One region of the Methylobacterium sp. Leaf106 genome, then DNA from elsewhere that is predicted to be linked to it. Evidence: predicted binding sites of a transcription regulator. Region 1 holds the regulator's gene; each other region holds the start of a gene.
What was found. The regulator LexA, encoded in region 1, represses DNA repair genes until DNA is damaged. The targets are predictions, from matches to a motif close to TGTTCNNNNTGTGTTCNG.

Region 1 (9,914 bases):
CGGATCGCCGAATCTGGCGGCCTATGCCGAGGCCGAACTCGCGGGCCACCCGGTCGACGACGCGTTGATCGCCGCCGAGATCGCCCCATGCTTCGTCGAGAGCGAGGACGCGCGACGTACGGACGTGGTCTGCCTCGCCTGTACCCATTATCCCCTGCTGCTCACGCGATTTCAGCGCCTCGCCCCCTGGGAGGTGACCTGGATCGATCCGGCCCCGGCTATCGCCCGCCGGGTCACGCAGCTTCTCGGTCCATCCCGGCGCAAGCCTCTGGACGACATCCCTCCGGGGCTGACGGCCTTCACCAGCGGTGCCGGCATCACGCCCTCCCTGCGTCGCTCTCTCGATGCCAGGGGCGTCGGCGATGTCGCCGTGGAGATGATGCCGCTCGCTCTGCAATAGATGCGTTGCCGCCTCGGCATTGACCTCCGGGCCTCTCTCGCCTATGCAGCGCTCAGTTACGGGGCTCCGAGAGGGGCCCCGCAGCTTTTTCAAGCGCACCCGTGAGCGGCAATGTCCGCTCTGTCGTTCCGCTTCGGCCCCGGGCCGCTTCGGAAAGAGGAGGGCGCGTTCCTCGACCAATCTCACTCGCTGAGAGGAACCGCGATGTCAAAACGTATTCAGGCGAAGCACAAGCTCGATCGCCGTATGGGCCAGAACATCTGGGGCCGCCCGAAGAGCCCCGTCAATCGCCGCGAGTACGGCCCCGGCCAGCATGGTCAGCGCCGCAAGGGCAAGATGTCCGACTTCGGCACGCAGCTGCGCGCCAAGCAGAAGCTCAAGGGCTACTACGCCAACATCACCGAGAAGCAGTTCCGCCGCTACTACGCCGAGGCGATCCGCCTGCGCGGCGACTCGAGCGAGAACCTGATCGGCCTGCTGGAGCGTCGCCTCGACGCCGTGGTGTACCGCGCCAAGTTCGTGCCGACCCCGTTCGCTGCCCGCCAGTTCGTGAACCACGGCCACGTCAAGGTGAATGGCCGTCGCGTGAACATCGCCAGCTTCCTCGTGAAGCCGGGCGACGTGATTGAGGTGAAGGATTCGTCGAAGCAGCTCGAGATCGTCGTCGTCGCCTCGCAGCTCGCCGAGCGTGACGTGCCGGACTACATCGAGGTGGATCACGCCAAGATGACCGCTCGCGTCACCCGCGTGCCGAGCCTCAGCGAAGTTCCCTACCCGGTCCAGATGGAACCGAACCTCGTGATCGAGTTCTATTCGCGCTGATCCCACCGGATCATCACCGAGACGAAAAAGGCCGCCCGAGAGGGCGGCCTTTTTGTTTTGCACGCTGCTTTCTGGAACGGGGGCAGGTTGCGCTCCGCTGGCGGCCTGCGGTGCGGGGAGAGCACAAGAAAGGCGGGGCAGCCTATCTGGCCACCCCGCCTTCGGTAACTCTTCTAACGGACGATCAACTCGCAGCCTGAAATTCGTTCTCGGAAACCAAGACCGGATACGACGGAGAGTCTGAACCCAAGTATCAGCCGCGCTGGCCGATGGGCACGTATTCGCGCTTGTCCGGGCCGATATAGAGCTGGCGCGGGCGGCCGATCTTCTGCGAGGGATCCTCGATCATCTCGGCCCATTGGGCGATCCAGCCCGTGGTGCGGGCGAGCGCGAACAGCACGGTGAACATCGAGGTCGGGAAGCCCATCGCCTTGAGGGTGATGCCGGAATAGAAATCGATGTTCGGGTAGAGCTTCTTTTCGATGAAGTATTCGTCCTTCAAGGCGATCTGCTCGAGCTGAACGGCGACTTCCAGCAGCGGATCGTCCTTGATGCCAAGCTGGCTGAGGACCTCATGCGTCGTCTTCTGCATGATGCGGGCGCGCGGATCGTAGTTCTTGTAGACGCGGTGACCGAAGCCCATCAGACGGAACGGGTCGTTCTTGTCCTTGGCCTTGGCGACGTATTTCGCCACGTTATCGGGCGTGCCGATCTCTTCCAGCATCTTGAGCGCCGCCTCGTTGGCGCCGCCATGCGCAGGCCCCCACAGGCAGGCGATGCCGGCGGCGATACAGGCGAAGGGGTTGGCGCCCGACGAGCCGGCCAGACGCACGGTGGAGGTCGAGGCGTTCTGCTCGTGATCGGCGTGGAGGATGAAGATCCGGTCCAGCGCGCGTGCGTAGATCGGGTTGACGACGAACTCCTCGCACGGCACCGCGAAGCACATCCGCAGAAAGTTCGAGGTGTAATCGAGGTCGTTCTTCGGGTAGACGAAGGGCTGACCGATGGAATACTTGTAAGCCATCGCCGCGAGCGTCGGCATCTTGGCGATCATGCGCAAGCTGGCGATCATGCGCTGCTTGTCGTCCGAGATGTCGGTCGAGTCGTGGTAGAAGGCCGACAGCGCGCCGACGCAGGCGACCATGATCGCCATCGGGTGGGCGTCGCGGCGGAATCCCTGGAAGAAGCGGTTCATCTGGTCGTGCACCATGGTGTGGCGCGTGACCCGGTAGTCGAAATCCGCCTTCTGGGCGGGCGTCGGCAATTCACCGAACAGCATCAGGTAGCACGTCTCGAGGAAGTCGCCCTGCTCGGCGATCTGCTCGATCGGGTAGCCGCGATACAGGAGGACGCCGGCGTCGCCGTCGATATAGGTGATCTTCGATTCGCAGGACGCGGTCGAGGTGAACCCGGGATCGAAGGTGAACATGCCGGTCTTGGCGTGGAGCTTGCCGATGTCGATGACGTCGGGTCCGATCGTACCGGTCTTGATCGGAAGATCGACTTGGTTGTCGCCCACGGAGATCGTGCTGGTGGCGCTCATGGAGACGTGGACCCTTTCTTGGCAGAAGGCAGACCTTGGCAGAGGGTAGCGCCGGCCCGCATGGCGACATCCGCCACTTCGGACCGGCGCGCACGAACAGGCTTTTGCTGCAGGTGCTCACACACCTATCGGGTTAGCGGATCGGCACACCGCCTACAACCGATCCCCCTCGCCACTCGGCCGCGCAAGCGAAAACCGGGCCGATCTGTCACCCGTCGAGCGTCTGTGATCAGGTCGAGGATGCCTGATCTCCGAGGCGCCCCAGACACTCCTCGCGTCCGAGCACGGCCATGACGTCGAAGACCGGCGGAGAGGTCGCGCGCCCCGTGAGCGCGGCCCGCAATGGCTGGGCGATCAGGCCGAGCTTGAGCGCGTTTTCCTCGGCAAAGCGGCGCACCGCGCCCTCCGTGCTGGCCGCGTTCCATTCCGGCAGGTCGGCGAGGGCCGGCAGGATCGCCGCGAGACGCTGGCGAGCTTCCTCGCTCAGGAGGGCCTTCGCCTTGTCGTCGAGGCCGAGGGGACGCGACGCAGTGAGGTAATAGGCGCTGTCGAGGAGGTCCACGAGGGTCTTGGCGCGCTCCTTGAGACCGGGCATCGCCGCGCCGAGCTTGGCACGAAGCTCGGGCGACAAAGCGGTGGGCAATCCGCGATCGGGAGCGAGGACCGGAAGGATCGTCTCTATCGCATCGATCAGCACGGCATCGTCCGCCCCGCGAATGTAGAGCCCGTTGAGATTCTCGAGCTTCGCGAAATCGAATCGGGCAGCCGAGCGGCCGATCGACTTCAGGTCGAAGGCGGCGATCATCTCCTCGGTCGAGAACACCTCCTGATCGCCATGGCTCCAGCCCAGGCGGACGAGGTAGTTGCGCAAGGCCGAGGGCAGGTAGCCGAGGTCGCGATAGGCGTCGACACCGAGTGCCCCGTGACGCTTCGATAGTTTGGCGCCGTCAGCCCCGTGGATCAGCGGGATATGCGCCATGATCGGCGCGGACCAGCCGAGCGCGTCGTAGATCTGTCCCTGCCGGGCGGCGTTGGTGAGGTGGTCGTCACCGCGAATCACGTGGGTCACGCCCATGTCGTGATCGTCGACGACGACGGCGAGCATGTAGGTGGGGTTACCGTCGGAGCGCAGCAGGACGAGATCGTCGAGATCCTTGTTGGCCCAGGTCACGCGGCCCTGGACCTGATCTTCCACCACCGTTTCGCCGTCGGACGGAGCGCGCAGGCGGATCACCGGCTTCACGCCGGCCGGTGCCTCGGTCGGATCGCGGTCGCGCCAGCGGCCATCGTAACGCATGGGGCGGCCTTCGGCGCGCGCGGCCTCGCGCATGGCGGTGAGCTCGTCCGGCGTCGCATAGCAGTGATAGGCGTTGCCCGAGGCGAGCAGGCTTTCCGCGACCTGGCGGTGCCGATCCGCGCGGGCGAACTGGTAGACGACGTCTCCGTCCCAATCCAGGCCGAGCCAGCGCAACCCTTCGAGGATCGCGTCGATGGCGCCCTGGGTGGAGCGCTCCCGGTCGGTATCCTCGATCCTCAGCAGCATGCGACCGCCGAAATGGCGGGCATAGAGCCAGTTGAAGAGCGCCGTGCGCGCTCCCCCGATATGCAGGTACCCCGTGGGGGAGGGGGCAAAACGCGTAACGACGGGTGACGACATCGGGCGGCTAAACTTGTGCGTGAAGGTGGGAGGGCGGATCGACCGGCCCGGATCGGCGCATGTAGCATGCGTTTGCGGTGACGTTAAGAAAACGTGGCGCCGAGTCGCGAGGCGGAGGCGGTGCCGCTCGTGCGGGCTCTCTCCAAAAGGGTGAGCCCTGAGGGAGACGCAGCGGCAGATGGCCCAGGCCAGCGCGCGAGCAAAGGGCGCGACGTTTGCGGGCCTGGCCCGTCCGCGATCCCCGTCGGCTATGGTAGAGGCGGCAAAACGCTGGTTCGCCGGCGGGCTCGCGGAGGAATCCGAACAGCGCCGCCTGTTTCCCTGGCTCGCCGTCGCATTCGGCCTCGGCATTCTCGTCTGTTTCACCGCCACCAACGGCGAGCCATCGCTGGCGGCACCGCTCCTCGTGGCGCTCGCCCTCTCGGCCGCCGTACCGTTCCTCGGTTCAAGGCCCGTCGCCCTCGCTCTGGTTCTCGGACTCGCCGCGTCCTTCCTCGGCTTCTCGGCCGCTGTGTTGCGCCTGCGGATCGTGGCGGCGCCCGTCCTGGCCCGGACGACCATCGCGCCGCTCACCGGCCTTGTGGAAGCCCTCGACGAGCGGGAGGTCGGTGCGCGGCTCATCGTCCTCGTGGAGAGTTTCGGCACCCTGACGCCGGATCGCCGGCCGACGCGGGTTCGCGTGTCCTACAAAAAGGCGCTCACCCTGAAGCCCGGCGATTACATCTCGGCGACGGCGCGGCTCCTGCCCCCGCCCGAGGCGGCCCGGCCCGGCGGATACGATTTCGCGCGCGATGCCTACTTTCGCGGGATCGGCGCCGTCGGCTCTCTCGTGGGCAAGATCGAGGTGAAGCCTCCGCCGAGACCCTTGCCCTGGCAGGTCTCGCTCGCCGCTGCCGTGGACGATGCGCGCAACGCGCTGACCCGGCGGATCACCGATGCCAATGGCGGGCAGGCCGGCGCGGTGGCCGCGGCCCTGGTGACGGGCAAGCGCGGCCTCATCAATGCCGAGACCAACGATGTCCTGCGCGCGGCGGGGATCTACCACGTGGTCTCGATTTCCGGGCTCCACATGGTACTCGCTGCCGGAGTGGTGTTCTGGCTCGTTCGCGCGCTCCTCGCCCTCGTCCCGGGCCTCGCCCTCATCTGGCCGATCAAGAAGATCGCCGCCGGTTTCGCCATGGTCGGCGTCACCGCCTATTGCGTCTTCTCGGGCTGGGACATCGCCGCCGAGCGATCGCTCATCATGACCCTCGTGATGCTGGGCGCGATCCTCGTAGATCGTCCCGCGCTCAGCATGCGCAACCTCGCCCTGGCCGCGCTGATCGCCCTCGCGCGCGAGCCGGACGGGCTACTCGGCCCGAGCTTCCAAATGTCCTTCGGCGCGGTGGCCGGCCTCATCGCCTGCGCGGGCACGCTCAATCGCTGGATGCCGCCACGCGAAGGCGCCAGCCTCTTGGCCCGCGCATGGCAGTTCCTCGCCGTCGCGGTCCTCGGCACCCTGGCGACGACCATGGTCGCCCAGATCGCGACGGCGCCGTTCGCGACCTATCATTTCCAGACCGTCCAGCCGTTCGGCATCGTCGGCAACGCGCTGACCTTGCCCCTCGTATCTCTGGCGGTGATGCCGGCGGCGGTGCTCGGGATCCTCGCCTACCCCTTTGCCCTCGATCAGCCGGTCTGGTGGGCGATGGGGCTCGCGGTACGGGGGATGCTCACGATCTCCGGGTGGATCAGCGGGTTTGGCCACGCCACCCTCGTCGTGCCGGCCTATGGCAGCACGGCCCTCTGCCTGCTGGCCCTCGCCCTGCTCCTGCTGACACTCCCCGTGTCGGGGCTGCGCTGGATCGGACTCGCTCCGGCCGCCCTCGGCATCGCCCTCGCCGCCACGCCACCGCGCTACGACCTCTATATCGACCGGGAGGGTGGGGGCGCGGCCCTGCGCGACCCTGACGGCCGGCTGGCAATCCTCGGAAACCCGCCCGCCTTCGTCCTCGAACAATGGCTCAAGGCGGACGGCGATTCTCGGAAGGCCGGTGCCGTATCCGCCTCCACGAAAGGCCGTTGCGATGCGGTCGGCTGCACCGCAGGGACGGAGACGCGGCGCATCGTGGCGCTTGTCAAGGACAAGCGGGCCTTTGCCGAGGATTGTGAGAGGGCAAGCATCATCATAGCCCGCCGCGACGCTCCCAAAGGATGCCGCGCCGGCCTCATCGTCGATCGGGCGTTCCTGGCGGAGCGAGGGGCGACGGCCGTTCGCTTCGGGCCGGATGGTCCTGTCGCGACATCGGCACGCGCGCCGAACGTCCGGCCTCCGTGGCGGCGGGTCATGGCCGATGCCTCGCCTGTGCCCTCGACACCGGCCGAGACCGCGAAACTACAGGATCCCGAGATCGACGAAGGCGACCCATTGCCGGACACGCCCTCGGACCGGCCTCAGTAGCGGCGGACGAGGCTGACCAGGCGACCCTGGATCTGTACGCGGTCGGGACCCAGCACCCTCGTCTCATAGGCGGGGTTGGCGGCCTCCAGGGCGATGGAGGAACCGCGACGACGCAGGCGTTTCAGAGTGGCTTCCTCATCATCGATGAGGGCCACGATGATGTCCCCCGTATTCGCGGTGTCCTGCTTCTTGATCACCACCAGATCGCCGTCGAGAATACCCGCTTCGATCATCGAATCGCCGCGCACCTCAAGGGCATAATGCTCGCCCCCCGACAGGAAGTCGGGAGACAACGTGACCGAGTGACTTTGGTTCTGGATCGCCGAGATCGGCGTACCGGCCGCGATCCGACCCATGACCGGGATGGTGATGGCCCGTCCGCTCTCGTCCTGACCCTGGGTCGTAGGCGGACGCATAGATGGCGTCGCCTTGGACCGTCCGCCTTCGACGACGCTGGGCGTAAAGCGGCGGACTTCGCCGGCGGGAGCCGGCCTCGGCGCGGGGGCGCCGGTCAGGCTTTCGGGCATCCGGATCACCTCGATCGCCCTGGCCCTATTCGGCAGGCGCCGCAGGAACCCACGCTCTTCGAGGGCCGTGATCAGCCGGTGAATGCCCGATTTCGACTTGAGATCGAGCGCGTCCTTCATCTCGTCGAACGAGGGCGGGACACCACTCTCCTGCATCCGTTGCTGAATGAATTGGAGAAGATCCAGCTGCTTACGCGTCAACATACAGATCACTCTTCCACTGAAGCCAATGGCCGCGACTAACGCCGCTGAAACAAAACACGAACACGGTAGACGTTCTGGAAGTGTTCTGCAAGGGTTCCGTTAACGCGGTGGTAGAGTTTGTTCCTGGGCGGACATTCGCTGGCATCCCGGCGCCGGAGCCCGGCTGGCGGTTCGCGCCTCGCAAGTCGGCTCCATCCCGACGACATCCCACCCCGCGAGCTGATCGCCTCGGCGTGGTCGTTCAATAGCGACGGTGCCACCGGTCGCTGGCTTCGCCGCAGAATCGGGGATTCGTTTCGATCACTGTGACGGATCGGCGAGCCGATACAGACGCTTCGATCCGACCGAAGCCGGCTGTCTCGTCTCGTTCGCCGACATTGGCGGTCGCAGCGACCGGAAACCGGCGACGATGCCGTTCAGTCGAGATAGTCGCCGTACTTCTCGACATGGCTGGCCAGGCCGAGGCCGTGCTCGCGCACCAGGCGTTCGGCAAGTTCCGCGTCGCGCGCCTCCAGCGCCTTGATGATCGCCACGTGTTCCTTGATCGAGTTGGCGGCACGGTCGCCCTGGCGCATGGCCGTGTTGCGGATGCCGCGAACGTGCATGAGCAGATTGCTGGTGATGTCCTTGATGACGTCGCACTGGCCCAGCGAAATGATCTTCTGGTGGAAGCGGATATTGGCTTCCGAATACTCGTCGAGATGATCCGACGGACGACCCTCGTAGAATTCCGGGAAATGCTCGCGCAGGCAGTGCAACTGCTCGTCTGTGGCTCGCTCGCAGGCGAGGCGAGCGGCCATGCTCTCCAGGGCCGACCAGGCCTGGATCATGCTGACGATCTCCTTCTTCGACTTCTTGATCACGAAGACGCCGCGCCGGGCCTCGAACCGTACGAAACCTTCCTGCTCGAGTACCGTCAGCGCTTCGCGCACCGGGGTGCGGCTCACTCCCAGGTTGAGAGACAGCTTCCTCTCGTCGAGCCTCACCTCCTCGCGCTGATTATAGATGTTCATATTCGTGATTGCTTCCTTGAGCGCGTCGTAAGCCAATGCACGCAAGCTCGAAGTCGCAACGATGGGCTTTACTTGAAACGTATCCGTCTTGACCATTTTCGACACCTAGAATGATTTCAACTCGCACACAGGGTCGAGCACACTTGGTGTGAAGCATGCCAAACCCGCGTTCGAAATACAAGGAACGCTTCGGGGCAAAGAAATCCTTCAACACAAGAATAGTGGCATCTCTTGTCCTAGCAATCCGGAGGACATGCATTCGGTCGTTGGAGCCGCGGCGATGCCGCACTCGCCATCGTCTCGTTCGTTTGAGTGCCGCGCAATCGCTGAAGCCCGACCAAACCGGCAAGATCATGCAAAATCGTTTGACAGTTGGTATTTGGTATGCCACCAGTTGTCGAGAGATGCGGAGGGTGATCCGACTGTAAGTCGGCCTGAGCGCGGTCGTGATGAGGCTTCGGCGGATTGGCGGTGGCATCCCAGCACGCTGTCGACGTAGGGACACGCATTATAACGCATTAGGTTCCGTAGCCCTTCGGTCGGGAGGTTTACGGACGGTCTTCAAGATAAGCATGAGCTTTCTGCTTGAGGAGGTCATAATTTTTTCGGTCTGACTTAAGAAAAATACGGTTCCGCCGAGACGCGCGGCCGTGGACGCCCCCGCCGCCCCACGATGGGGACGTCACCTCATCGGCTCGTCTGCCCAGCGGGTCGCAAATCATAACAAAACAGCAAAGAACCAGGGAGAGAACACGATGTCCGCTTTGGCCCAGAGAATCGCTGTCGACGTTTCGGCGGAGCCTGAGCTCACCGATGGCTTTCATCTCGTCATCGATGCGTTGAAGCTCAACGATATTCATACGATCTACGGTGTTCCCGGTATTCCGATCACCGATCTCGGTCGTCTTGCCCAGGCTGCGGGCATGCGTGTCATCTCCTTCCGCCATGAGCAGCATGCCGGCAATGCGGCCGCCATCGCGGGCTTCCTCACGAAGAAGCCCGGCATCTGCCTCACGGTTTCGGCCCCCGGCTTCCTCAACGGTCTGACGGCGCTCGCCAACGCCACCACCAATTGCTTCCCGATGATCCTCATCTCCGGCTCGTCCGAGCGCGAGATCGTCGACCTGCAACAGGGCGATTACGAAGAGATGGACCAGCTCGCCATCGCCAAGCCCCTCTGCAAAGCGGCCTTCCGCGTGCTTCATGCCGCCGATATCGGCATCGCCGTCGCCCGTGCCATCCGTGCGGCTGTGTCCGGCCGACCCGGCGGTGTCTATCTCGATCTGCCTGCCAAACTGTTCAGCCAGG
Region 2 (9,914 bases), on a different contig from region 1:
ATTGCGGTGGGTTCCGCTTTTTCACGACGTGGGCTGCAAAACGGCCGCAGCACCCGTTGCGTCCCCTCGGAATGGCGGTTCGAGGGTGGCTTCGTAAGTCCGCCGCGGGCCACGCGAAGGTAGTGCGCGCGAGCCGTTCGGGCTCTCGTCGAGGTCAAGCCGGAGGGCGGATCGATACCGCGCCGATCCGATCATCAAAAAAGGCCGCCGCAGGGAGCTGCGACGGCCATTTCGATGACTTGCGAGGCGATCAGGCCTCGCCTTCGTCCAGATCGTCCTCGGTGGGCTTGGCCGTCTCGAGGATCTTGTCTGCGAGCAGGCCGGAATTCTGCCGGATCGCCGCTTCGATCTTGTTGGCGATGTCCGGATTATCGCGCAGGAAGCCCTTCGAGTTTTCGCGGCCCTGGCCAAGGCGCTGGCTCGCATAGGAGAACCAGGCGCCGGACTTCTCCACGATCCCGGCCTTCACCCCGAGGTCGATCAACTCACCGACCTTCGAGACGCCCTCACCGAACATGATGTCGAATTCCACCTGCTTGAAGGGCGGCGCGACCTTGTTCTTGACCACTTTGACGCGGACTTGGTTGCCGATGGCCTCGTCACGGTCCTTCAGGGTCGAGATGCGGCGGATGTCGAGGCGCACCGACGCGTAGAACTTGAGCGCATTGCCGCCGGTGGTCGTCTCCGGGCTGCCATACATGACGCCGATCTTCATCCGGATCTGGTTGATGAAGATGACCATGCATTTGGAGCGCGAAATCGAGCCCGTGAGCTTGCGCAGGGCCTGGCTCATCAGGCGCGCCTGAAGACCGGGCTGGCTGTCGCCCATCTCGCCCTCGATCTCGGCGCGGGGCGTCAGCGCCGCCACCGAGTCGACAACGAGCACGTCGATGGCACCCGAGCGCACCAGGGTGTCGGTGATTTCCAGGGCCTGTTCGCCGGTATCGGGCTGCGAGATCAGGAGATCGTCGAGCTGCACACCGAGCTTGCGCGCATAGACCGGATCGAGGGCGTGCTCCGCATCCACGAAGGCGCAGACTCCGCCCTTCTTCTGGGCTTCGGCGATGGTGTGAAGGGCAAGGGTGGTCTTGCCCGAGGATTCGGGGCCGTAGATCTCGATCACCCGGCCACGCGGCAGGCCGCCGACGCCGAGCGCGATGTCGAGGCCGAGCGACCCGGTGGAGACGGTCTCGACCTCCGCCACCTTATCGTTCTTGCCGAGCCGCATGATCGAGCCCTTGCCGAAAGCACGCTCGATCTGGGACAGCGCGGCATCGATCGCCTTCGCCTTGTCCTTGTCCACCATCGGGGAATCCACAACTTTCAGCGCGGGCTGGGCCATTCGTCGGCATCCTTATGCATGGGGAGAGCTCAAGGCTCAATGTGCCTCGGATGCGAATGATGTACTTGTTTTGTTCTCTTTTCGCAAGGTGCCTGGTGCCGATTTCGCATCATTCGGTGGGAGAACGTCGCCCTAACGGGCGATCGTCTCCTTCACCGTTTCCACGAGCTGCTTGAGGCTGAAGGGCTTGGGCAGGAAATTGAAATCCTCGCCCTCGGGGAGGTTCTTGCGGAACGCGTCCTCGGCATAGCCGGAGACGAAGATCACCTTCAGGTCCGGGCGGTGCTTGCGCAATTCGCGCAGCAGCGTCGGACCGTCCATCTCCGGCATCACCACGTCGGAGACGACGAGGTCGATGGTCTGGTCGACATCGCTGATGAGGGCCAGGGCGTCGAGGCCGGAGGCGGCTTCCAGAACCGTGTAGCCCCGTGCCGACAAGGCTCGGCTGTTGACCGCGCGCACCGGATCCTCGTCCTCGACCAGCAGGATCACGCCCTGCCCCGTATGATCGGGCGAGGGTTTGCGCGGGGCGGATTGCCCGCTGCCGGGCTTTTCGACGTCGCGTGCTCCCCGGAGCCGGCTGGCGGCGATCTCCGCGTTGCTCTGCGGGGCGGCGGATGCGAGGGCGGGATCGGGGGCGGGCTCGGCGGCCGGTTCGTGACGCGGCAGGTAGATTCGGAAGGCCGTGCCGCTGCCCACGGTCGATTGCACGTCGATGGTGCCGCCGCTCTGCTTGACGATGCCGAACACGGTGGAGAGGCCGAGGCCCGTCCCCTTGCCGATGTCCTTCGTGGTGAAGAACGGCTCGAAGATCTTCTCCATCACGTCGGGCGGGATGCCCTCGCCGGTATCCAGCACCTCGATCAGAACGTGGTCGCCCGCCGGTGCGCCGGGCCGGCGCTCGGTGTTCTCCAGTCCTTCGAGGATGTTGGCGGTGCGGATCAGCAGGCGGCCGCCATTGGGCATCGCATCGCGGGCATTGACCGCGAGATTGACGATGACCTGCTCGAACTGGTTCACGTCGGCCTTGATCGGCCAGATGTCGCGCCCGTGCTTGAGGTCGAGGTCGACACGCTCGCCGAGCAGGCGCTTCAGCAGCAGCGTCAGGTCGGACAGCGCCTCGCCGACATTCATCACCTCCGGTCGCAGGGTCTGGCGCCGCGAGAAGGCCAGCAGCTGCCGCACCAGGCTGGCTGCCCGGTTTGCGTTCTGCTTGATCTGCATGATGTCCTGGAAGGCCGGATCGGTGGGCCTGTGGCTCGCCAGCAGAAGGTCGGAATAGCCGATGATGGCCTGGAGGACGTTGTTGAAATCGTGTGCGATGCCGCCGGCGAGCTGGCCCACTGTGTCCATCTTCTGGGTCTGGGCGATCTGCTGTTCGAGCTGGCGCTGCGCCGTGGTGTCGAGGGCGTAGAGGATCACGCGCTCGCGGTCGGGCTGGGAGGACCCATCCTCCGCAGCCGCGGTGTCGCCGCCGGCCGGGCTGAGCCAGACCCGCGCCGAGCGGTTCCCCGGCCCCGCCAGTGCGACCTCGATGGGTTGCACCTCGATGGTCCCGTCGGCGGCCTTCACCAGGGCGCTCTCGAGGGCGGCCCGGTCGCGGTCGACCAGGGCCTCCCACATGGTCGGCTCGGTGCCGAGTTCGCCGCGCCCGTCCGGCACGGCCTGGCGCGGCGTCCCGCCGAAGAGCCTGGCGAAGGACGCGTTGGCGCGCGCGATGCGCCCGGTGGGGTCGAGGGTCGCGATGGCGATGGGGCTGTTGTTGAGGAAGCGAGCGAGCCGCACTTCGGCGGCGCGCTGCGGCTCGTCGCTCTCGGCCCCGGCCGAGCGGTTGAGCACGAAGGTGCGCGACGGTCCGGGCTTGCCGTCCTGGCCGAAGGCCACGCGGTGATAGAGCCGGGTCGGCAGGGGCTGGCCGTTGCGGCGCCGCAGGTCGAGGTCGAAACGGTCCGTGCGGACCTCGCCGGGTAGTCCCTCGGTGGCGGTGAGCACATCGGCGCTGGGCGCGATATCGGGCAGGCGCAGGCCGCCCGAGCCGACCGTGGCGAGGTCGTAGCCGAGCCAGAAGGCCAGCGTCGCGTTCATGTAGACGATGGAGCCCGACGGATCGATGGAGAGGAAGCCGGCCGGCGCATGATCGAGGTAATCGATCGCGTGCTGAAGCTCCTGGAAGACGTTCTCCTGGCGCTCGCGCTCGTGGGTGATGTCGGTGACCGTCCACAGGGTCGCCGGAAGTCTCGGCCGCTCCACCGCCCGCACGGCGATGCGGAACCAGGCGAAAGCGCGCTCGGTCTCGCCCTGGGGCGGGGGCGCCATGCGGATCTCCTCCACATGGCCGCGCCCGTCATGGGCCGCCTGGGCGAGGCGGTAGACCGCCTCCGATACGTCCGGCGAGCCGACGAAGACGCGCTCCACCGGCCTGAGGTTGGAGAAGGTCTCCCCGCCGGAGATCCGCAGGTAGGCCTCGTTGGCGTAGATCAGGCGGCCGCCATCCTCGACGACGATGGCGCCTTCGGGCGAGGCGTCGACGATGGCCTTGGTGATGTCGTCGCGGCCGGTCTGGCCCGCGAGCTGGAGCGCGCCGATCGCCAGGGCGAACAGGCAGAACACGCCCGCCATGGCGAGCAGGGCGAGAAGACCCAGAATGAGCGGCTGCGCCTGCTCGTTGGCGACGAAGGACAGGCCCACCGCCGCGCCGACGAGAAGTCCGGCCAGGACGAGGAGCAGCCCGACCCGCCCAGGCCTTTCCGACCGGTCGATGGCGCTCGACACCGGTTTCGTTGGTCCGCTCACCTCAGCCATCTCGGCGCCATTCCACCCTCGAGCGATCCCGGTTAGCGCCCAGGCCGCGTCGGCAGCAAGGGTGTCCGCCGGACGTTAGGGACAAGTCTCGTCAAAAAAGGTGCATAAAGCGTGGCGCTTTCACGCCGCCCTGCGCTTCAGCCGCATGACGAAGCCGATCACCTCGGCCACGGCGCGGTAATGCTCGGCGGGAATCTCGGAATCGATCTCCACCGTCGCATGGAGCGCCCGCGCCAGCGGCGGGTTCTCCATGATCGGCACATCGTGCTCCTTGGCGACGGCGCGGATGCGCAATGCCAGGGAATCGACGCCCTTGGCGACGCAGATCGGCGCCGCCATGCCCGCCTCGTAGCGCAGGGCGACGGCGTAGTGGGTGGGGTTGGTGACGACGACCGTGGCGGTGGGGACGTCGGCCATCATGCGCTTGTTGCCCCGCGAGGCGCGGATCTGCCTCATCCGGCCCTTCACCTCCGGATTGCCCTCGCTCTCCTTGTGCTCCTGCTTCATCTCTTCCTTGGTCATGCGCAGCTTCGAGCGCCAGCGGAAGCGCTGGTACAGGGCGTCGCCCATGGCGATGACCACGAAGATGGCGAGCATGCCGCCGAGAAGCTTGAGGGCGATGCCGAGGATCGCGGGCAGCATCGCCGCCGGATCGAGCCGGGCGAAGACCTCGAGCCGGTCGCGCTCGTTCCACAGGATGGTGCTCGCGACGACCCCCACCAGCATCAGCTTGGCGAGCCCCTTGAGGAACTGGACCAGGGCCTCGACGCCGAAGATGCGCTTGATGCCGGCCATCGGCGAGATCCGATCGAATTTCGGCATCAGGGCATCGGTGGAGAAGACAAGCGGGTGCTGGACGAGACCGCCGGCGAGGCCTGCGATGACCACGAGGCTGACCGGAATCACGAGCGCCTGGGCGCAGATGAGCAGCATCCGCATCCCCATCTCGGTATAGGCGGTGGGGTCGGAGGGGACCTGATGCGCGTTCATCAGGAAGGCGCGCAGGCTCACCACGAGATCCTTGGCGATCGTTCCCGATGCCAGCAGCAGCGCCATCGTGAAGGCTGCCAGGATGAAGAAGGTGTTGACCTCGATGCTGTTGGCGACGTTGCCCTGCTCGATCGCCTTTTCGATGCGCCGTTGAGTCGGCTCTTCTGTCTTGTCTTCCTGGTCGCTGTCGTCGGACACGGCTCAGCGCTCCCCTGTCCGGCGCATCGTCGGAACGTTCGACACCGCCTTCATCGCCCGGTCAACTCGCCGAGGTAGCGGCCGATATCGTCGAGGAAGACGCTCATCATGATGCCGAGGCTGCCGAACAGGATCAGCATGCCGATGAGCACGGAGGCCGGCACCGCGATGAAGAACACCTGCATCTGCGGCATCAGGCGCGAGAGCACGCCGAGGCCGACATTGAACAGGATCCCGAAGGCGATGAACGGCGCCGAGATCTGGACCGCCAGGAGGAAGCCGCGCGCCATGGCCCGGAGCGCCAGCTGGGCCGCCTCGCCCATGGCCAGAACGCCGTCGGGCGGCAGCATCACGTAGCTCCGGCCGATGGCATCGAGCGCCACATGATGCAGATCGGTGGCGAGGATGAGGGTGATGCCCAGCATCATCAGGAAGTTGCCGAGCGCCGCCTGCTGGCCGCCCTGCGTCGGGTCTACGGTCATCGCGTAGGACAGGCCGAGCTGCTGCGAGACGATGACGCCCGTGGTCTGCAAGGCGGCCAGCACCATGCGGACGGTGAGGCCCAGGACGAGCCCGATCAGCAATTCGCCGATGAGGAGCGAGATCAATCCGGGCGCCGCTAGGGCCGCGCCCTGCATCGGCAGCAGCGGTCGCACCATCGGGAACAGGATCAGCGAGACGAGGAGCGCGAAGGCGAGACGGATGCGCGGGGAGACGGATTGCTCGCCGAGCCCCGGCAGCAGCATCATCAGCGTGCCGATGCGCGCGAAGGTGAGCAGGTAGGCCGCCGCGATGCCGGGCAGGAGCAGGTTCATGATCCTGCATAGCAGCGCCCGGCCCGGCGCGTCATCCGCCCGATACGATGCGGGCGGCGATGCGGGTCATGTAGCCGGCGAGCGCGTCGCCCATGAAGGGCAGCATGAACAGGAGCGCCGCGAAGACGGCGACGATCTTGGGCACGTAGATGAGCGTCTGTTCCTGGATCTGCGTCAGCGCTTGGAGCAGCGACACGATGAGGCCGACCACGAGGGCGACGATCATCAGCGGCCCCGCCACCTTGAGGAAGACGAAGATTCCGTCCCGGGAGACGTCGAGGATGGCAAGGCCGGTCATGGACTGATGTCTCGTTGTGGGTGAAATGGCAGCGTCTGGTGCGCATCCCCCTCCCCACTGAGGCTACTGGATTCGCACATTTCGCGGGTTGCGCGGCCCTCCTCCCCCTTGTGGGGAGAAGTTGGAGGTGGGGGTGGTCGGGTGACCCTGATGCTGCGGAGGCTGGCGGAGCCACCCCCACTCCTGACCTCTCCCCACAAGGGGGAGAGGGACGCGATCTGCCTGAAAGGGAAAAACGGGTGGATCCAGTCGCCCGGTGAGCTGAGGGGATGCTCGCGCTAGATCTGCATCCGCATGATTTCCTCATAGGCGGAGATCACGCGGTCGCGGACGGCGACCAGGGTCTGCAGGGCGGTCTCGCTCTCGGCGACGGCGGTCACCACGTCGACGACATTGGCCTTGCCGCCCGCCACCGACAGGGCCTGGGCATCGGCTTTCGCGCCGCTCTCGCCGATCTTGTCCATGGCCGAGGTGAGCAGCGAGGTGAACCCGCCATCCGCCCCCGAGGTCGGGGCGATCCTGGGCGTACCGCCCTTCATCCCGCCGATGTTCTGGACGGCGGCGTAGGCTCCTGCGGCGAAGGCGTTGGTCGGCATGGCGGCGGACTTTCGGGAGAGGAAGAGCGTCAGGCCTTGAGGATGGCGAGGGTGGCGTTGATCATCTTGCGTGTCGCGGTGACCATGTTCAGGTTGGCCTCGTAGGAGCGCTGGGCCTCGCGCATGTCCATGTTCTCGATCAGCCCGTTGACGTTGGGCATCCGCACCTCGCCGCGCGCATCGGCGCTGGGATTTCCCGGATCGTACTTGGTGCGGAACGGCGAGTTATCCCGCCTCACCCGCCCGGCCTCGATCATCGACGCGCCGGTCTCGCGGTCGATATGCTGGGTGAAGGTGGGGATCTTGCGCCGGTAGGGTTCGGCGCCGACCCCGCTCGGGGCCGAATCCGCGTTGGCGATGTTCTCGGCGATGATCCGCATCCGGCCCGACTGGGCCTTGAGGCCGGATGCCGCGATGGTCAGGGATTTCAGGAATTCCACGGCGCGTACTCCGCAAGCTTAAGGGTGGGCGGAACGATCAGCGCTTGCCGATGGCGATCTTCAGTTTGTCGAGGCTCTTCTGGTACATCGTCGCGGCGAGCTGATAATCGGCCTGGTTGTCACCGGCCTTCATCATCTCCTCCTCGAGATTGACCCCGTTCCCGCTCGGCCTAATCTCGAACCCGTTGAACCGGCGCGGCTCCGCGCCCGGGCCTTCGGGGCCGCCGTTGAGAGCGATGTGAGCCGGGCTGGTGACGGCGAGGCCCGAATTGCCACCCGTTGATCCGGAGGGCTGGGCGAGATCGCCGGTCCCGCCGCCGAAGCTGGGGCTCGCGAGATCGCGCGGCTTGAAACCCGGCAGATCGGCGTTGGCGACGTTCTCGGCGAGAAGCTTCTGGCGCGTCTGATGCCACTGCATCCGCGTGCGAAGCATGGAGAGAATGGGGAGATCGGTGACGGACACGGTGCTCGGAGCCCCTCGGCGCCGCCGGACGACCCCGGAGCGATGGGCAAAATCTGCCGCCTCCATGGTTAACGTCCGGTTAAGAGCCTGTCTGTCAGCAGCGGATGCTCGGCGCGGAAGTTGCCTGTTAACGAACTCTTAACGTTATTGCCTTCCGCCGCTGCGATCGTGATATCAGGACAACCTGTGCTGCGTAGGGCCTCCGGCCCGAAACCCGAAAGAGCCCGATCTTGTCAGCGTTCTTTAATTCGGACGGCTCCTTCCCGCTCCAGTTCCTGATCATATTCGCCGTCATTTTCGCCGTTCTGGCCGCCATCGTCCTGATCTTCCGGCGGTTCTCCGGCAGGGGCATGGCCCTGTCGAAATCCGGTCCGCGCGGCCGTCAGCCCCGTCTCGGCATCGTCGACATCTACGAACTCGACCGGCAGCGGCAGCTGATCCTGCTGCGCCGGGACAATGTCGAGCATCTGCTCCTCGTCGGCGGTCCCAACGACGTCATCGTGGAGCGCAACATCCACCGGGGCGCGGGAGCCCGGCTCCCGCTCGACGAGTCGGCCCGGGCGGAGCCGCTCCCCGAAGAGCCGGTCTTCGAGCCGGCCCGGCCCGCCGATCCGCCCGCGCCGCCGGTCATGCAGCCTCCCGTCTTCCACGAGCCCAGGGCGCCGATTCCGGAACCGGCCGCGATCGTCAACGCGCCCGCCGAGCCCCCTGGCGAGGGCCTCGCCGAGTCGAAGCCCGCTCCCCGCTTCACCAAGGCGGATCTGATTGCGGCGAAGGCGGCGCGGCGGAACCCGCCGCCGTTGGCCAACCTGAAGCCCGAAGCTCCGGACCTGCCACGTCCGGCGCTCACCGCGCCGGACGTGGTCGCCGAACCGATCGTCCCTGCCGTCGAAGCGCAGAAGCCAGTCAAGGCGCCGGAAGCCCCACCCGCACCGGTGGCGCCCGCCGTGATCGAGGCGCCGAGCCCGGAGAAGGCCCCGGAGAAGGCCCCGGAGAAGGCCCCGGAGAAGGCCCCGGAGAAGGCCCCGGAGAAGGCCCCGGAGAAGGCGGTGCGGCCACAACCTCCGGTGAAACCCGCGCCCGTCGCGGAGGCGGCTCCCGTCGTTCCGCCGACCCTGGCGCGGCCGACGAGTTCCCGCCCCGTGGACGCGGCCATCCTGTCCGACATGGCGCGGCAGCTCGAAGAGGCCCTGCGCCGGCCATCGGCCGCGATCTCCCCGTCCACGCAGGCCGTCCCGTCGACACCGCCAAAGGCGCCCCCCGTGCCCCCCGCCGAGCCGAAAGCGGCGGCGGCGAAGCCCGAACCGCGTCCCGAACCCGTTGCCCCGGAGAAGGCAAAGGCGGACCAGCCGATCGACCCGATGGCGGCCGCCATGGCCACGCCCGTGGAGATCGTCCCGGACGAGTCGCCCGTGGTTCCTGCGAAGGACAAGCCGGCGAGTGCCAGATCGGCTCCGACCGAACCGGTCTTCGCCGATGCCGTGTCGAGCGAGCCCGCACGGAGCGAACCGGTGACCACCGAACCGGACGTGTTCCTTCCGGCCCCGCCGCCTCCACCCGCTCCCAAGAAGGTGACTGCCGCGAGCCAGAATCCCTTCTCCGTGGAGGAGATCGAGGCGGAGTTCGCGCGGTTGCTGGGACGTCCCCTCGACAAGAAGGGCTGACCCCGCCGCGGCTATTCCGCGGCGGAGCGTGACGGGAAGCCCTTTCCGTCATTGGCGAGTGTGGTCCGCAGGGCGAAGGCCCCCTCGGTGGGCTCGTCCTTGCGCCCGATGAAGCGACCGAAGAGCCGGACGAAGAAGCGCGACAGGTCGTCCACCAGGACGAAGATCGCCGGCACGAAGATCAGCGACAGGCCCGTCGAGACAATGAGGCCGCCGATGACCGCGACGGCCATCGGCGCGCGAAATTCGCCGCCGATGCCGAGCGCCATGGCCGACGGCACCATGCCCGCCGCCATGGCGATGGTG
Region 3 (9,914 bases), 710 kb from region 1:
CGTCCCGGCGGGCCGAAGGTCAGGGTCTCCCCGTCCCAATGGGCGGAGCCGTCCGGCGTCAGGATCGTCCAGTGCAACGACCGGAAGCGCGTGACGAAGAAGGTGCTCGCCGCCTCGAGGATGTGATGGTCCGGCTCGAACCAGGCGACGAAGCGCTCGGCGCCGTCGGACTCCGTCCGCCGGAATCGCAGGAAGGCGTGCATCTTGTGCAGGTCGCGGGCGATGGCCTTACGCATCCGGTCGAGGCGATGGACCAGCGGGTCGCTGCCCACCTCCATCAGCCCGCGCTCGCCATGGGTGACGCGCCAGATCAGGGTGTAGAGCAGGGCGTAGCGCTCGGGGTCGCGGTGCGGGACGACCATGCGGATCAGGTCGGCCACCGCACGCGGCAGGCTCAACGGGATATCGGGGCCGAATTCGGGCGGAGCGGCCTCTCCGAAAAGGCCGGGAGCCTGCCCGATCGACCAGACCACCGCGTCGGGCGGGACCGATGACGCTGCAAGCCGGCGCACGGCGGCACGGAACCCATCGAGATCGGCGCCCTCGTGGAGGGTGATCGTTTGGAGTGATCCACCCGACCTTGCCCCCTCCGAGGGGGAGGGTGGCCCTCGCGTGAGCGAGGGTCGGGAGAGGGGAGCGCCATCTCCGGAGAGGTCGCCCCCTCTCCCGCCTGCTCCGCAGGCACCCTCCCCCGCAGAGGGGGGAGGGTGGTGCTCACCATCACGGTCCATCAAAACAGGCTCAGCTGCCGCGCCGGCTCGACGAGCTTGGCTCGCAGGTCCAGCCGGTCGGTGCCGCCGGCCCCTGGATGGTAATCGGCAGCGATCAGGAACGGGCGGGCCCGTTTCAGGCCGGAGGTGAGGCGGGCGACGTCGTCCAGACGCAGCCGCGTATGGCGGCGCGCCTTCACGATCTTGTCGACGGCACGCGCACCGAGGCCCGGCACCCGCAGCAGCATCTCGCGGTCGGCCAGGTTCACGTCCACGGGGAAGCGCCCCCGATGCTTCAAGGCCCAGGCCAGTTTCGGGTCGATGTCGAGGGAGAACATGCCGTCCTCGGCGGCTTCCGCCACGTCGTCGGCGGAGAAATCGTAATACCGGATCAGCCAATCGGCCTGATAGAGCCGGTGCTCGCGCTGAAGCGGCGGGGATTTCAGCGGCAGGATGGCGGAGCCGTCGGGGATCGGGCTGAAGGCCGAGTAATAGACCCGCTTCAGGTTGAACGAGCCGTACAGGAGAGCGCTCTTGCGGATCAGCGCCTCGTCGGTCGTGGTGTCCGCGCCGACGATGACCTGCGTCGACTGGCCGGCGGGCGAGAAGCGGCGCTTCTCGGCCTTCGCCTCGGTAATCCGGGCGCCGATCTGCTTCATCGCGTTCTGGATGACCGGGCCGTTCTTCTCCGGCGCCAGCCGGTGCAGGCTGGCATCGGTGGGGAGTTCGAGGTTGATCGAGAGGCGATCGGCATAGAGCCCCGCCTCTTCCACCAGCCACGGGCTCGCCTCCGGGATCGACTTGAGGTGGATATAGCCGCGAAAGCCGTGGTCGCGCCGCAGGTTCTTGGCCACCCGCGTCAGCAACTCCATCGTGTGGTCGGGCGACTTAATGATGCCCGAGGAGAGAAACAGCCCCTCGATGTAGTTACGCTTGTAGAACTCCACCGTGAGGGTCACGACCTCCTCGACCGTGAACTTGGCGCGAGCGACGTTGGAGGAGCGCCGGTTCACGCAATAGGCGCAGTCGAACAGGCAGTAATTGGTCAGCAGGATCTTCAGGAGCGAGATGCAGCGCCCGTCCGGCGTGTAGGCGTGGCAAATGCCGGCGCCGGTGGTCGAGCCGAGTTCGCCCTTGCCGGCCACCCGTTTGGGCGCCCCCGACGAGGAGCAGGACGCATCGTATTTCGCGGCATCGGCCAGGATGCGCAGCTTCTTGGCGAGGGTCTCGTCCATGACAGGGACATGCGCGTCGTTCGTGTTTCGTTCAAGTTTTTGTCGCGACCAGTCGGAAATGTCGCAGGGTGCTGTTCCCTCTCCCCGGCGGGCGGGGAGAGGGCCGCATGGATCTTGTCGTCCATGCGGCGAGCGCAGGCGAAAGCCGAAGCGGGGGTGAGCGGGGGTGAGGGGGCGAATCCGGATGAGGCGTGTACGGCTCGGCCCCCTCACCTTCGGCTGCCGCCTCGCTTCATGCCCCGACGAGGGGGCATGAAGCCCTCTCCCCGCACGCGGGGAGAGGGGAAGCATGACTCGGCTCACGGAGGGACGGCCATCACCGGCCGAGCCCGTCCTCCGCATTCACCTCCTCGTCGACGATCGTCTTCGCCAATCCGTACGAGAACCCGGCCCTCGCCATGGAGGCGAGATCCTTGTCCCGGTGGGCGGCGCGGAGGTCGGGGCGGCGGAACGGGCCGAGCCGGCGGCGCTTGGCGTAGGCACGGGCGGCCACCTCCTCGGCATCGGTGCCCTCCTCCTCGCCCCGGTCGCGCTCGGTTTCCAGGGTTTCGGCGATCAGCGTCCGGTCGACCCCCTTGGCGGCGAGCTTGGCCGAGAGGCCGCGGGCGGAGGCCCCGCGCCGGCGCAGGGTCGCCGCCCGCGCGGCGGTGAAGCGGGCGTCGTCCACGAGGCCGGAGGAACGGGCGCGCTCCACGATGGCGGCGACGGTCTCGGCGAAGGCGGCGGGGTCTTCGTCCCGGAGCCGGCACCGCTTGGCGACCCGGCGCTCCAAGGTCTGGCGCAGCATCGCCACAGAGGCGCTGTAGCGCTCCAGATACTGCAGGGCGACGCGCTCCAGATACGCAGCCGTGATCGGCGGCGTAGGTTTTGCCGCGCGGGGCGTGGATTTTGCCTGTCGCAAGGGCACAGTACGTCCCGCTGCAACGTTTCGAGCGCTCATCGGTTCATCACGCTTCGGACAGGTTTCAGGATCATGAGGCGCATCGTCTCGACCGTGAACCGGTTGCCTGTCTTACCCCGAGAGGACGCATGCATGTCATGCCGGCATTCCTCCTGAAGCGCGAGTGGCTCCTGGTCGCGCTCGGCCTCGGCTTCGCCGTGCTGGCGGCCGCCGTGGTCTACCTGTCGCGCCCGACTGTGCTTACCGTGGCGGTCGGTCCGCGCGACGGGGCCGAGGCGCAGTTGCTCGAAACCTATGCCCAGGCCCTCAAACGGGCGCGGGAGGACGTGCGCTTGAATGTGCGGACCTATGACGACGTGCGCGACAGCGCCGCCGCGCTGCAGGCCGGCAGCGCCGATCTCGCCGTGGTCCGGCCCGACGTGTTCCTGCCCGATAACGGCCTGACCCTGGCGCTCCTTCACGAGGAGACGCTCCTCATCGCCACCCCAGAGGCCAGCGCGATCGAGAGCTTCCCCGACCTCGCGACCAAGCGCCTCGGCATCGTCGAGCGGCACGCCGCCGACCGGCCCTTCGTCACCAACCTCCTCGGCTTCTACGATTTCACCGCCGTACCGACGCCCGAGCCCGGGCAGGCCCTCGCCGCCGGCCATATCGCCCTGGTGCCGCTCAAGCCCGGCGAGGTGACCGCGGCGCTGCTGGCCGGCACCGTGGATGCCGTCGCCGTCATCGCGGCGCCGACCTCGAAGGCCGCCATCTCCACGGTCCGGGCGGTGGAGATGGCCTCTCACGAGAAGAAGATCACCATCGTCTCCGTCCCCGATGGCGACGCCATCGTGCAGCGGATGCCCGAGTTGCAATCGGCGACGATCCCCGCCGGCACGTTCGGCGGCCGGCCCAAGCGCCCCGAGGAGGACGTGAAGACGGTGGGCGCTTCCTACCGGCTGATGGCGCGGGGCGGAGTGAGCCGCTACTCGGTGGCCTCCGTCACCCAGCACCTGTTCGAATGGCGCTCGAAGCTGGCGCCCGGCGCGCCCATCGCCAACCTGATGAAGGCCCCGGATTTCGAGACGTCGGTGGCCGCCACCAGCGCCCGCCTGCCCAACCATCCGGGGGCGGTCGATTATTTCGAGCGCGAGCAGCAGACCCTGTTCGAACGCTACGAGGATTACGTCTACCTCCTCGCCTTTTTCGGCGGCACCATCGGCTCCGGCATCGCCTGGCTCGGCCAGCGCCTCGCCCGCCAGCGCCGCGAGCGGGTGGACGTGGTCCTCGACCGGCTCCTCGACATCCTCAGGGACATCCGCTCGGCCACCACGAGGGAGCAGCTCGACGGCCTCGTGCGCGAGACCGACGACCTCGTCACCGACGTCGTCCAGCACGCCCGCGAGCGCAACGTCGACACCCGCGCGATGAACGCCCTGATCCTGGCCATCGACGCCGTGCACGGCGCCATCGCGGATGCCCGCCGGTCCCTCGTCACGGGCGCCGAGCCCGAGCGCCGGCCCCTGCGGACGCGGTCCGCGCGTCTCCTCAGGCTGGATCGGCCGGCGGCGGAATAGGCGCGGCTTTTCCCCTCATCGCCTCATCTCGTCGAGCATGGCCTCGACGACGTTGCTGAAATCGTCGCTCCAGGGACGGCGGCCCATGTCGGGCACGACCCGCGTCCACTCGCCCGGTTCGGCGAGCGTCCCGAGATGGGCCTCGTCGCGGGCGATGGCGACGACGATGGAGGCCTGACGGAAGCGCGGTCCGTCGATGCTGTCCATCAGGCGCCCGTCGCGGACGAAGGTGACGAGGCCCTTGTCGGCTGCCGCGCGGGCGAGGATGTGGCGCAGTTCGAGGTGCCGGTTCGAGATGTGGACGACGAGGGCGCCGTCGGGCGCGAGCTTCGCGGCGTAGAGCGCCAGTGCTTCCCGCGTCATGAGATGGCTCGGGATCGAGTCGGAGGAGAAGGCGTCGACCACGATCAGGCTCTTCCCGCCGGGCTCGTCGGCCAGGGTCAGGCGCGCATCGCCGAGGACGATCCGCGCATCGGGGGCGCAGGCGCCGAGGAAGCGGAACAGGGCGGGATTCCGCGCGATGCGGACCACTTCCGGGTCGATCTCCAGGAAGGTCCAAGCCTCGCCGGCCTGGGCATGGCAGGCGAGGCTGCCGGCACCAAGCCCGACCACGGCCACCGTGTCGAGGCGTCCGCCTTGGCGTGACCGGACGGCGGCGATCGCGCGGCCGATGCCGCCCTCCATGGTGAAGTAGGTCACCGGCTCGGGCCGCCCGGTGAACGGCGTACCGTCCTCGTTGGTGATCCGCATCGCGCCGTGCAGGGTGGTGCCGTGGCTGAGGGTGCGGAAATGTCCGTCCGTCGAGGTGGCGATCTTGTGCACCCCGAAGAACGAGCGCACCGACGCGCCCGAGGTCAGGGCTCCGCTGACCGTGGCCGAGAACAGGGCGAGGCCCATCGCCAGAAGCGCCACGTTCTGCGGCTTGCGCCAGAATGCGATCATCGCCCCCATCAGGCAGAGGGCGCCGACGATGAGCCAGGAGCGTGGCAGGATCGTCAGGTTGATCAGGAGGGCCAGCACGATCAGCCCAGCCAGGATGGCGAGCGACCGCCGGTTCTCGCGCCAGGACGCGGCGGACAGGATGGACAGGTCCGGGCGGCACAGAAGGGCGGCCACGAGCAGGATGGGGTATTCGAGGACGGTGGAGAAGATGCGCGGCGCGAGAAGCCCACAGAAGATGCCTCCGAGCATGCCTCCGAAGGACAGGCAGAGATAGAACTCGGTGAGCCGCGACGCATCCGGGCGGCGCGTGTAGAGCGCCCCGTGGCAGATCATGGCGTTGACGAAGAAAAGGCCGAGATGGAGCGCCAATCCGATCCCGAGCGGGAACGCCGCCGTCATGGGCAGGAGCGCCATCGCGGTGCCGAAGACCTGGATACAGGCGAGGACGGTCTGGGACGGGACCATCCGCTCGCGGAAGGCGAGGACGAAGGTGAGGAGGAACAGCGCCAGGGGCGCGACCCAGAGCAGGGGCGCGGCCGCCACATCGGTGGAGATGTGCGCCGTCACCGAGACGAGGAGGCCCGAGGGCACCAGGGAGAGGGCGATCCAGCCGAACCGCTGGCGCCAGATCTCACGCCGGGTGGCGGAGGCCGTCGCGACGCCGGCCGCGATCCGGGACGGGGCCGAGGCGTTGCGCGCGGCTGCGGCGGCGCAGATCGCGATCAGCCCGGCGAGAACCGCGAATCCCAGCATCCAGACCCGGCTCTGGTCGCGCAGGGTGAGGAGCGGCTCGATGGCGAGGGGATAGGCGATCAGGGCCGCGAAAGAGCCGATGTTCGACGCCCCGTAGAGGAAGTACGGGTCGCGCGCATGGGGGTGGTTCGAGCGCGAGAACCAGGCCTGCAGCAGCGGCCCGTTCGCCGACAGGGCAAAGAACGGCAGGCCCACCGAAACGAGGAACAGCCCGAGCAGCCAGACGGCTTCCCCATCGGCGGGCGGCTTGCCCCAGCCCGCACCCAGTTCGATCGGCAGCGCCGCCAGGGCGCAGCCCATCACGGCGAGGTGGAGCGGGGCGGCGACGCGCAGCGGCAGGTAGCGGGCCAGGGCATGGGCATAGGCGTAGCCGGCCAGAAGCAGGGACTGGAACACCACCATCGCCACGGACCAGACCGAGGGCGAGCCGCCGAGGACCGGCAGCACCATCTTGGTGAACATCGGCTGGACGCCGAAGAGCAGCAGGGCCGAGAGGAAGATCGTGGCGACGAACAGCGCGAGAAACGCCGTCGCTCGGGACGATCCGCTCAAACCGGCATGCCGGGCTCCGTCCGCTGCCATGGTCATTGGTCGAGCCCACTCCGTTTCCGCCTGCCGATTAACGGAAGAGGCCGTTAAATTGTGGTTGCTCCGGAGGAGGCGGATCGTTCGCGGACGTCATGATTCGTCGTGGACGGCGCTCGTCCGACCGGCATGGACGACCGGGGGACAAGCGAGTTGGTCGAAGCGTGCGGCGGATCCTTTGCGGAAACCTCGCCCGAGACGTCGAGGTGGATGCCGGTTCGGCGAAGAAGAGCGCGGCACAACAAAGGCCGAGAGATGTGCTCCGACCCGACGTGGTCGGGCGCAGCTCTCGCCGGGCGCACGCTCCGCGCGATTGATCTCAAACGGCCGATACCGCCGTTCGAGGGTGCGCGGAGGCCGGCTCGTGCCAGGACCATTTGCGCCCATATGCGCTGATCGGCGCCTCCACGAGACGCGTCAGAAGCCAGCCTACGGCAACGCAGACCGGCAGGGCCGCGACGGTGACCCCCCATTGCGCCGCCGTTCCGACATCGGGTTTTGTGCCGAGAACAAGCCCGTGCATCAGGCCCAGAACCGGCATGTGCGTCAGGTAGACGGCGTAGGAGGTCGTGCCGAAGAAGCACAGGATCGGCGAACGGAAGCGTATCGCTTCGGGTGCGCCGCGCACGAGGGTCAGGAGAAAGGCGGTGCATCCCAGTGAAACGGCGAGCGGCCCGAAGACTTGAAAAACGATGCATTGTTCGCTGTCCATCAGCTTCAACAGGCACGTGACGAGGAGAAGCAGCGGCGCGGCCAGCCGCAGCGGCAACTCCAGGCGTGCTCCTAAGGTTCGCGGCGAAGCTATCGCGAGTGCGCCGAGCACGCCGCAGATGAGTACGTCGGCTCGGGTGGGCAGGAAGACGAGTGTCGCCATCCGCCAGTCCGGCGCCAAAAGAAGAATGCCTGCCCGAGCGCACACCGCCGCGAGCATGATGATGCAGAGTACTGCAGCGAGGCGGCGACGCGGCACGAGCAGGCACAAGAGTGGCAGCGCAAGGTAGAAGTGCTCTTCGAGGCCCATCGTCCAGGTCGGACCGAGCCACTCATGTCCAACCTCGTTGCGGGCCGCCATGAACACGTTTTGGCTGAAGGTGAGGTAGGACCAGAGCGGGAAGGTCGTGTCGGCGTGTGCCCAGGGCCGATCGACCAAGCCAACGAGACCGAAGATCGCAAGAACGCACAACATGTAGATCGGCAGCGTGCGGCAGGCCCGACGCACGTAGAAGACGGTCAGAAAGTTCCGCGCATGGCTCTTGTCGAGGATCAGCTTGCCGACGAGGTAGCCGCTCAGCACGAAGAACATGTCCACCGCAAGCCAGCCCACCATGAAAACGGAAAGGCCCCTCGGCACTTCGCCGAAGTAATGCGAGATCACAACGAAGATCGTCATGAGACCTCGAAGACCGTCGAGAGCAACCACACGTCGATCAGGGCTGAAAGGGCGGGCGGGATCGCGGCGGCTCATCGTGACAGTCGTCATCGGTTGAGGTGGCTGCATGAAGACTGCCTCGGTGATGAGCTCGTCTACCGCGGAAGCGTCAACGCAGTCTGAAGGCACTCATCAATGGGCAGGGATAGGTGGGGAGGCCTCCCGATCCCCGGGCACATCAGCCGTGTTGGCAACGAACGATGTTCCCGTCGAGTCGACGGTGGAACGTCCACCTTTGAGGTGAAGGCCAGAATCCGGCCGCCCTAGTCCTTCGGGGCGGGACCCGATAACGGCGTCCTGTCACGAGGACCGCGACGCCGGCCTTCCACCGCCGGCCGGAGCGTGTTTGGGGGGCTTCAATAATGCGGCGGGGGCGGTTCCGGGGCGCCGGTGCCGGTGCGGGCGCCGGCCTCCTCGACCTGCTCCACGAGCTTGGCCAGATGCCGCGTCAGGGCATCGATCTGGCGCCATTGCGCGGTGATCGTCGCGTTGAGGTCGTCGATCACCACGTCCTGCTCGGTCAGCCGCATCTCCAGTGCGTCGATGCGGGCCGAGAGCGTATCGTCGTCGGTCATGGCTGGCCCCGCCTCATCGCAATGTCTCGGGATCGTGGTCGGGCCGCTCGACGAGGCCGGGTCCGAGCGCGATGCGGTGGTCGAAGACGAAGCAGTCGCCGCGCCAGCGGCTCTCGACCTCGGGGATCGTCTCGAGATAGCGCAGGATGCCGCCCTCGAGATGGTGGACCGTGCCGAACCCCTTGGCGCGCATGTAGGCCCCGGCCTTCTCGCAGCGGATGCCCCCGGTGCAGAACATCGCCACCGCCGGATGCGCGGCGGGGTCGAGGCCGTCGACATAGGCCCGGAAATCCGAGAACCGCGACAGATGCGGATCGGTGGCCCCCTCGAACGTGCCGAGATTGACCTCGAAGGCGTTGCGGGTGTCGAGGAGGAGCAGGCCCGGCGTATCGAGCAGCGCGTTCCACGCCTCCGGCGGCACGGGAATTCCCGCCTCGCCCGCATCGGTGGCGCCGTCGTCGAAGGTCACGATCTCACGCTTCACCCGCACCTTGAGGTGGCTGAACGGCGCTGCCTCCGCGCTCGAGAGCTTCACGTCGAGATCCCTCAAGCGCTCGCCGAAAAGCGGGCCGTCGCGCAGGTCGGACAGGAGCGTGGCCATGCCGGCCGCGCTGCCAGCGATGGTGCCGTTGATCCCCTCGCGAGCCAGGAGGAGCGTGCCGAGGATGCCGAGTTCCACGCAACGCCGCTCCAACGCGTCGCGCAGGTCTGCGGCGTCGGGCAGGGAAACGAAGCGGTAGAGGGCGGCGACGGTGTAGGGCATCGGCGGCAGGGTCTATCAGGCGTGGCCTTTAGGGGGAACCGCTGGGCGCCCCGCCCTCGATCCGGCGCAGGACGAAGGTGGTGCCGACTTCCGGCTCGCGCCGCCAATGGTTCTCCCCCGCCGGCACCAGCCCCACCACATGGCCGCGCCGTGCCACCAGGGTGAGCCGGCCGGGAGCCGCCAGCCAAGCGGCCGGATCGAAGGTCGTCAGCCCGCTGTCGCGGCAGCCCTCGAGCAGGCGGATCGGGGCGGTCCCACCACCCTCGGCAGGTTTCAGTTCGAGGCGGCAGACGTCCTGCTCGCGGTAGCGGTCGAGGGCATAGACGCCCGCCGTCGGCCGCGGGCCGGCAGGCGTCGCTGCGCTGGTCTGCGCCCCGGTATTCTGGCCCCCTGCCACCGTGGGATCGTCCCGTTCGAGCTTGTACCCGGCGCCGCCATCCGGTGCCGGCGCGGGAGGCGGTG

Region 2: a site for LexA is predicted at 1,403-1,420, ahead of recA (recombinase RecA). Genes of this name have one in related genera too.
Region 3: a site for LexA is predicted at 1,963-1,980, ahead of ASF34_RS12135 (putative DNA modification/repair radical SAM protein). Genes of this name have one in related genera too.

Annotation. Positions count from the first base shown of each region.
Region 1 covers NZ_LMNB01000023.1:770,501-780,414, forward strand. Annotated here, with positions in the region: gene murI (glutamate racemase) at 1-400, shown strand, start outside; gene rpsD (30S ribosomal protein S4) at 605-1,222, shown strand; gene gltA (citrate synthase) at 1,476-2,765, opposite strand; gene gltX (glutamate--tRNA ligase) at 2,995-4,422, opposite strand; gene ASF34_RS15320 (ComEC/Rec2 family competence protein) at 4,601-6,862, shown strand; gene lexA (transcriptional repressor LexA) at 6,856-7,593, opposite strand; gene ASF34_RS15330 (GntR family transcriptional regulator) at 8,010-8,702, opposite strand; gene oxc (oxalyl-CoA decarboxylase) at 9,362-9,914, shown strand, end outside.
Region 2 covers NZ_LMNB01000001.1:394,493-404,406, forward strand. Annotated here, with positions in the region: gene recA (recombinase RecA) at 251-1,342, opposite strand; gene cckA (cell cycle histidine kinase CckA) at 1,475-4,144, opposite strand; gene flhB (flagellar biosynthesis protein FlhB) at 4,265-5,332, opposite strand; gene fliR (flagellar biosynthetic protein FliR) at 5,383-6,147, opposite strand; gene fliQ (flagellar biosynthesis protein FliQ) at 6,179-6,445, opposite strand; gene fliE (flagellar hook-basal body complex protein FliE) at 6,724-7,041, opposite strand; gene flgC (flagellar basal body rod protein FlgC) at 7,071-7,481, opposite strand; gene flgB (flagellar basal body rod protein FlgB) at 7,519-7,944, opposite strand; gene ASF34_RS02070 (hypothetical protein) at 8,175-9,608, shown strand; gene ASF34_RS02075 (efflux RND transporter permease subunit) at 9,620-9,914, opposite strand, start outside.
Region 3 covers NZ_LMNB01000023.1:59,862-69,775, reverse strand. Annotated here, with positions in the region: gene ASF34_RS12140 (UdgX family uracil-DNA binding protein) at 1-557, opposite strand, end outside; gene ASF34_RS12135 (putative DNA modification/repair radical SAM protein) at 731-1,945, opposite strand; gene ASF34_RS12130 (RecX family transcriptional regulator) at 2,262-2,885, opposite strand; gene ASF34_RS12125 (TAXI family TRAP transporter solute-binding subunit) at 2,975-4,405, shown strand; gene ASF34_RS12120 (fused MFS/spermidine synthase) at 4,421-6,688, opposite strand; gene ASF34_RS12115 (acyltransferase family protein) at 7,005-8,075, opposite strand; gene ASF34_RS12110 (SlyX family protein) at 8,471-8,689, opposite strand; gene trhO (oxygen-dependent tRNA uridine(34) hydroxylase TrhO) at 8,703-9,452, opposite strand; gene ASF34_RS12100 (AprI/Inh family metalloprotease inhibitor) at 9,481-9,914, opposite strand, start outside.